DNA from 2 places in the Acetobacterium sp. UBA5834 genome. Region 1 is predicted to be linked to the other one. Evidence: riboswitches for the same ligand, from Rfam matches in the RefSeq annotation. Region 1 holds a riboswitch; the other holds the start of a gene.
What was found. Region 1 has a riboswitch for cobalamin ahead of cobK (precorrin-6A reductase). Riboswitches for the same ligand answer to the same signal wherever they lie in the genome.
Positions count from the first base shown of each region.

Region 2: linked by a shared signal. The riboswitch ahead of B3F51_RS04715 (type 1 glutamine amidotransferase) and the one ahead of cobK (precorrin-6A reductase) in region 1 are both predicted to bind cobalamin.

Region 1 is NZ_DJGY01000015.1:1,201-4,615, forward strand. It holds gene cbiQ (cobalt ECF transporter T component CbiQ) at 1-700, opposite strand, end outside; gene cobK (precorrin-6A reductase) at 747-1,523, opposite strand; cobalamin riboswitch at 1,639-1,831, opposite strand; gene B3F51_RS03435 (4'-phosphopantetheinyl transferase family protein) at 1,906-2,517, opposite strand; gene B3F51_RS03440 (ferritin-like domain-containing protein) at 2,675-3,178, opposite strand; gene msrB (peptide-methionine (R)-S-oxide reductase MsrB) at 3,214-3,415, opposite strand, start outside.
Region 2 is NZ_DJGY01000020.1:92,148-95,562, forward strand. It holds gene B3F51_RS04710 (creatininase family protein) at 6-767, opposite strand; gene B3F51_RS04715 (type 1 glutamine amidotransferase) at 1,032-1,745, opposite strand; cobalamin riboswitch at 2,226-2,414, opposite strand; gene cbiT (precorrin-6Y C5,15-methyltransferase (decarboxylating) subunit CbiT) at 2,620-3,198, opposite strand; gene cbiE (precorrin-6y C5,15-methyltransferase (decarboxylating) subunit CbiE) at 3,191-3,415, opposite strand, start outside.

The sequences.
Region 1 (3,415 bases):
TGGCGACATTGCCAAAGGTTTGGCAGGAGGTCTTAAAATCGCAATAACCCTGCCGGGAATCGGCGGAATTGCGCATGTTGTTAAATACGTCCAACAATATAAAAATATAGCGGTAAATCAAATTCATCAGTTCAATGATCAGCTTGGGTACATGGGCTTTTCGCAGTACTCCGATAATTTCAGAAGATGGTGTCGATAGGGTCATCATAATCATCGCACTGATCGCCCCAAACACTTTCATCATCAGAAACAACATTTCCTTAAGCTTGGCAATCGACGTATACAGGTAACCAAATCCGAGATAGAGATTGAACTGGCCAATTGGCTGGCTTGAAAAATCAATGCCGATGGCAACGGTACTCAAAATGATAAAGGTAAGCGGAATCATCAGCACCGACAGATAAGCTCCCAGCGGTAAGCCGCCTTTGACAACTGTTAAATAAGCCATGCTGACAATCACCGCCAGCGAGACCAGCTGGTTATTAAGCACGATGCAAAGCAGCAGGGTCAACCCTGAAAAGGCCACTTTAAAGCTGGGGTTCCAGTCTCTGATTTTTGAGGCATAAGCATAATAATCAATGGCTGATCCTTCGCCGTGTTTATGACCGATTTGATGATGATGCTTGTAATGATGATGGCTGTTATCGCTTTTTTCATTCGTTCGGACAAAACCAAGCCGTTTGGCTGAACTGTTTTCCATCTGCACCCATCCTTTCTTTATCTATGATTCCTGTCCATTGCCTGCGCTACTTAACCGTATCAATACGATCGATACATTCAATCAACGCATCAACCGAACTGAATTTATTACTGCACTGCTCTTCAATGCGATCAACAAGAATGATCCTCATTCCCAGCTTTTTAGCGGCGTTGATCTTATCCACGACGCCACCCATGTTGCCGCTTTCTTTGGTCACCAACACCTCTGCCTGGCAGTATTTAAAGAGTTCCATGTTCAGGGCTTCGTTATAGGGCCCTTTGATGGCAATGATGTTTTTGGGGCTGAACCCCAGGCTTTCACATTTACTTAAAACCTTCCAGTCCGGCAGCACCCGCAGATAGACCCGCTTTGAATAGTCCGGAATTCTTTTGAAAATATCAATTCTATTACTGCCCAAAGTCAACAGAATGTTTCCTTGGCAGTTCATCAGAACATCACAGGCTTCCCCATAGCTCTTAACAACGGTAATATCCGGATCATCTTCGTATTTTAGCCGCTCCCGTTCATAACGAATATAGGGCAGATTTTCAAATTTGCAGACATTGATGGCATTTCGGGTTATTTCTGACGAAAAGGGATTGGCCGCATCAACTAAACAGGTTGGTTTTAGGGTTCTGATCAAATGGGTAATGTGATCTTTATTGAGTTTTCCCTGATAAATATCCAGATTCTTAAATTCCTCCAACATCCCGGCACCCAGACGGGTCGTAACGGTTACAGCCGTGTCATGGTTATTTTCTAATAGTCTCGCAATTACAGTCTTGGCATCGGTTGTCCCGGCTATTACTAATACTTTTGACATCTTCCTCCATCACTCTCATTTATATTTTTGCACAAAAAAACCTCATTATCTCTAAACAAGACAATGAGGCCGCAAAAATGCGCACAAAAATAAACCTCCTCCATCTCTCGTAGAGTTTGAGATACACAAACAGGCAGGTCTTCTGGCTTGAGCGTCAACATTGCCTCCTGCCTTCCCATTTCTGGTGGCATTCCTGGAGAAACTCGTCTCTTACAGCGGCGGGACCGCGGGGGATTTTCACCCCTCTTCCCTTTTCACCGGCTTATAATACATTGATTACAGCCGACACCTGTTTATTTATTTAATTCTTATATTTTTCTTAATTCAATAGTACTATATCAAATTTTTCCAGTTTTGTCACGTATTTTTTATCCCAGCGATTTTACGCTCTGAATCGTTCCGTTCTTAAACCCAGCTCGGCCAATGACATTCCGGTGATGGAAAACACATAGGCTTCATCAGGGTCAACCAATGTGATGGCTTCTGAATCGATGGACTCAATTGTTTTTAAATCATCCCTCAGACCGGCCCCTGTTTTTTTCATCAAACTTTCTTTTTTAGTCCAGATTTTCGTAAAAGCCAGGGCCTTGTTATCGCTTTTATTAATCAATTTTAATTCCTGCTCGTTACAGACATATTCAGCCAGCTGGCCATCATAGGCCGCCACGGTTTCAATATCGACCCCGACATCACTGGTATGAATGGCACAGATTACTCCATTTTTACAATGGCTGAGATTAAAGTGGATCTGGGGATAGTCGCTTAAATATGGCTTGCCCTTGGCCGAATAACAAAAGCGAAGCTTTTCCGAAATACCATATTCATTTTTTAACCCGTAATTCAGCAAAACATAGCCCAATACCGACAATTTCTGATCAAGCTTTTGCCGATACGCTGTTGCCTTTTGCTGCCGTTCGTCAGGAAGCAACATCAGACTGCGTTTAAAAAGTTCATCTGAAAATTCTTCCATTTGATCAAATAAATAAACTGCCATTTATACCCCTTCACTTTTAACTTTAATAGTAGCACTATCTTAACAATTTTTTTCGTTCTTGACTATTTTTTTCATAAGTAAAGGGCTAAACCATTCTTCAAATGAAGGTAGTCCAGCCCATTTATTTTTTAATACCGTTAATCTGAAATGATTTATTTTAGTATTCTTCCCGGACTCCAAATTCGGCGTCTTCCACCCATTCTTCCGGACGTTCGACCAGGGTAATCAGATTATCAAAGATTTTATAATGATTCTCTTCCTGCTTGACCAGGTAACCAAACAGTTTTTTAGTTTGTTCATCTGCTGATTCCTGATAAAATTTCTGATAGAGTTCGATGCTGTCCTTTTCCATTTGCAGAGCCATCCGATAGACATCCAGCTGATTGGGGATTTTTTCGAATTTGTTTTTAAAATCACCCCGGTCTTTAAAAACATTGTTGGTATCTGCCAATGCTTCATTATCAGCTAAATCGTAACTTATTTTTGCCAGCTCATTTTTTAGCAATACGGCGTGACCATTTTCGTCCTCGGCCAATAATAAAAACACCGCATTTAACGGATTGTCCTGATTGTTTTTTGCTTGTTCACGGTAATATGCTTCGCCGTCACGTTCCATCTTAATTGCAAATTCAATACTATTCATTTCTTCACCTCTCATCATTTATTAACCTCGTCCTTTGACGATCTTATACTAAACTACTCAAGCAAATTTAAATAAGCGCCATAACCCTGGGCTTCCATTTCCTCGGCTGGAATAAAACGCAGCGCCGCACTGTTAATGCAGTAGCGCAAGCCTCCGGTGGTGATCGGACCATCCTCAAAGACGTGACCCAGGTGGGCATCACCAGTGACGCTACGAACCTCAGTCCGCTTCATCCGCATGCTGGTGTCACTGAGT
Region 2 (3,415 bases), on a different contig from region 1:
AAAAACTAATACTCCCAACCCCGGCTATTCATTTCTTCAATGGCGCTGGCCACCAAATCGACAAAGATCTCAAGCATTTGCTCGCCTTTTTTTATGCTGGCTTTTGTGGGGTCGCCAGTGGCCCCAGTGGCCGTGAGTTCCTTGATATCCCAGATAATGTCAACCTTTTCATTGATCTTAATGACATTTTCCGGTACCTGGGATACCGCATCTTCCAGCTTGACCAGTTCCGGGCGTAGCGCCATCATAATCGAGGTTTCGCCTTCACCGCCATGGCCCAGTCCGTTCCAGACTTCAAAGCGGTCACCCATAATCGGGCCAACCTTGGTCCACCAATCCGGCAGATAAAGAAATTTTGCCTCGCGATGGCGATCCTTGACCTTATGGGCGGCTATTTCGAGCGCCGGAATATTACCGTCATGACCATTTAGAATATAAATGTGTTTGATGCCATTGTTAATCAGACTCTCAAAGATATCCTCGGCAATGGCAATCTCGGTTTCATAGCGCAAGGTGATTGACATCGGGTAAGAGTTATAATGAATCGAAGTCCCAAAGGGAACGCAGGGTAGCACTACCACATTGTTAAGCTTCTGCGCCACGCGTTTGGCCACCTCGGAGGGCACAAAAAAGTCCGGCCCCAGGCAGCAATGCCAGCCATGGCTCTCGCAGGATCCAAAGGTCACAATGGCGGTGACCTGATCGGCATTTTTTAACAGCTCCTGAACTTCCAGGGCGGTCATTTCGTTAAGCATTACCTTTTTCATTATAAAATTCCTTTCAATCAAATTGTTTCTTAGACTTTTGCACAAGTGCCGTGAGCTTCGCATTCAGTTTCGCACGAAACAATTTTTACACTGTACGTCGTACAGGCTATCGCCTGTTCGCCTACACGTTACAAAATTGTTTGTGGAAACTAAACGCAAAGCAATTTTTGATCAACTCTTTTGAATTTTAGAATTGCTTAAATAGATTCTGATTTATATTTACCCACTTTTTCACCAGTCAGTTGTTGTGAATAAAGATTTTTATTAAATCCGGTCAGCTTCAACCAGTAGTTTCAGCTGGTCTAAAAAAGCTGCCATCCAGAGATTGTCCTGAAGGATGTATTCCGGGTGGGCCATGACTTCCTCCGGCCGCTGTACAAAATCACTGGGGATCATTTCATCGCCGCAATTTTTAATCAGATCTTTAATAATTGCCTGGGTATTTTCCAGATGAAACTGAAAGCCAAAAACCCGTTTCTGGTAGACGAAGGCCTGGTTTTGACAGGCGGCACTGGCTGCAATGACGGTGGCCTCCGGCGGCAACTCGACAAAGGTGTCCCCATGCCAGTGAAACACGACTGGATTGTCCGGGAAAAAGGCAAACAGTGGCGATGCTTTGGCTTCTTCAAAAAACGTGATCGGAAACCAACCGATTTCTTTTTGCTTATTTTTCACGACCTTCCCGCCGATGATATCCGCAATCAACTGACTGCCGAGACACAGTCCTAGGACTACCTTGTTGGCTTCAATAGCGGCTTTAATGAATGCTTTTTCGGCCTTCAGCCAGGGGTATTCCGCTTCTTCATAAATGTTCATCGGCCCCCCCATCACCACCAGCCAATCAAAATCACTCACCTCCGGCAGCACTTCATCGTTATACAATTGTGTCGCAGTGACGGGATAATTGTTGGCTTGGGCCCATTTTAGAATACTGCCGGGATTTTCAAAGGCGACGTGCTGTAAATAGTGAATTCTCATCTGTGACCTTCCTATCTGAATAGTTATCAGTATTTTTTATAGCAAGTATACCATTTTCGGCGCTTTTTCAAAAATATTTTTTATTAAAAGAAATCCATTCCAATAAAAAAAGCGCATCCATAAGAAAATGCACTTCTTTTATTGGTGCTCAAATTTTTGGCCAGAAAAATCTAAGCAGAAATGAGGAATAAATTCTATCAAAAATGTAAATTAATGAAAGCAAGGTAAATTCGGGGATGTCACACACCATCCCCGAGGAAGGGTATTAAATACTGACTTGGAGATGTCCCTTTATTCGAAGAGATTCTAAAATTGGCTAGGAGAAAGTAACCAACTGCCGGAAATCACACACTTCCCGGTTCGCTTGCGATCGTCACCGACGGCAAGACGAAAAAAAATCCTTCTCCAACGGAGAAGGATAAAAGAATCATACTTACAAATCTAAATATAATGCTCTTAAAGTCCTCTAAATCGGAGGTTGTTAAGAAATCACTACAAACAGGTCTTCTGGCTTAACAATCAACTTTCCATCTCCCTTCCCGCTAATTTCTTAACAGTGGCTATGAGACGGTCATCATGTTTTACAGCTGCGATTACAGCAAAGGATTTACACCTTTTTCCCTTGAATATAGGACAAGTTCACTATTTAATTGAATTCATTCTACACGAAAAACTGCTGCTTGTCAATAGCAGTTTTTCTGCAATTCCGAAAGTGTCGCAAGCTTACCAATCAGTTTTGCACGAAACAATTTCTACACTGTACGGCGTACAGGCTATCGCCTGTTCGCCTACACGTTACAAAATTGTTTGTGAAAACTGCTTGGACGCAACCATTGTTCGTTTTATTGAGTTTCGTAAATACCGAAACGGTTGTTTAGTTCACGTCGCCAGTAATAATAAAAATCGGGTTGGCGGCCTTCAGCATCGTTAAACCACCGATGCCTTCGCCCCGGCTGATACCGACCTGAATCAGTTCGACATTGTCAAAATACTGATTCATCAGCGTGGTGGCCTGGGCGGCGTTCTCCAGGGTCACAAAGTTGGCAATGACCCGGCCGCCGGGGCCGGTATTGGCTTTACACCACTGAAAAAGGCTTTCCATATTCCCACCGGAACCGCCGATGATGACCCGATCTACCGGCTCTTTGATTTCAGCCAGCGCCTCGGGCGCCTTGCCGGGGATAATCACCACGTTATCGGCCTTAAAATGGTCTTTATTCTTTTGCACCAGCTCCAGGGCTGTTTGTTTGGCTTCCACGGCATAGACCTTGCCATTTTCGGCGGCATAAGCTGCTTCCATGGTCAAACCGCCGGTACCGGCGCCGATATCCACCACCACATCGTCAGGGTTTATTCCCAGTAACGAAATGGTTAAAATACGGATTTCCCGTTTGGTCATTGGGGCCTTGCCGCGAATATAGGCCTCGTCCTTGTATCCTGCTATCTTACTCATTGATCACCACCACGACTGCCAGTCCTTCCTCCTGATAAGTCAGGGCTTCTGCCACCGTTAGTCGGGTGATCTTTTCATTGGGATAGGACAGCTCTTCACCGACATAAAGAATACTGTTCTCGCAACCGGCTGTCTGCAGGATTCCGGCAATAAAGGCCGTATTATTATTTTTGTCGGTAAGAATACCCAGCTTTTTGTTTTCTGCCAGCGCCGCCGC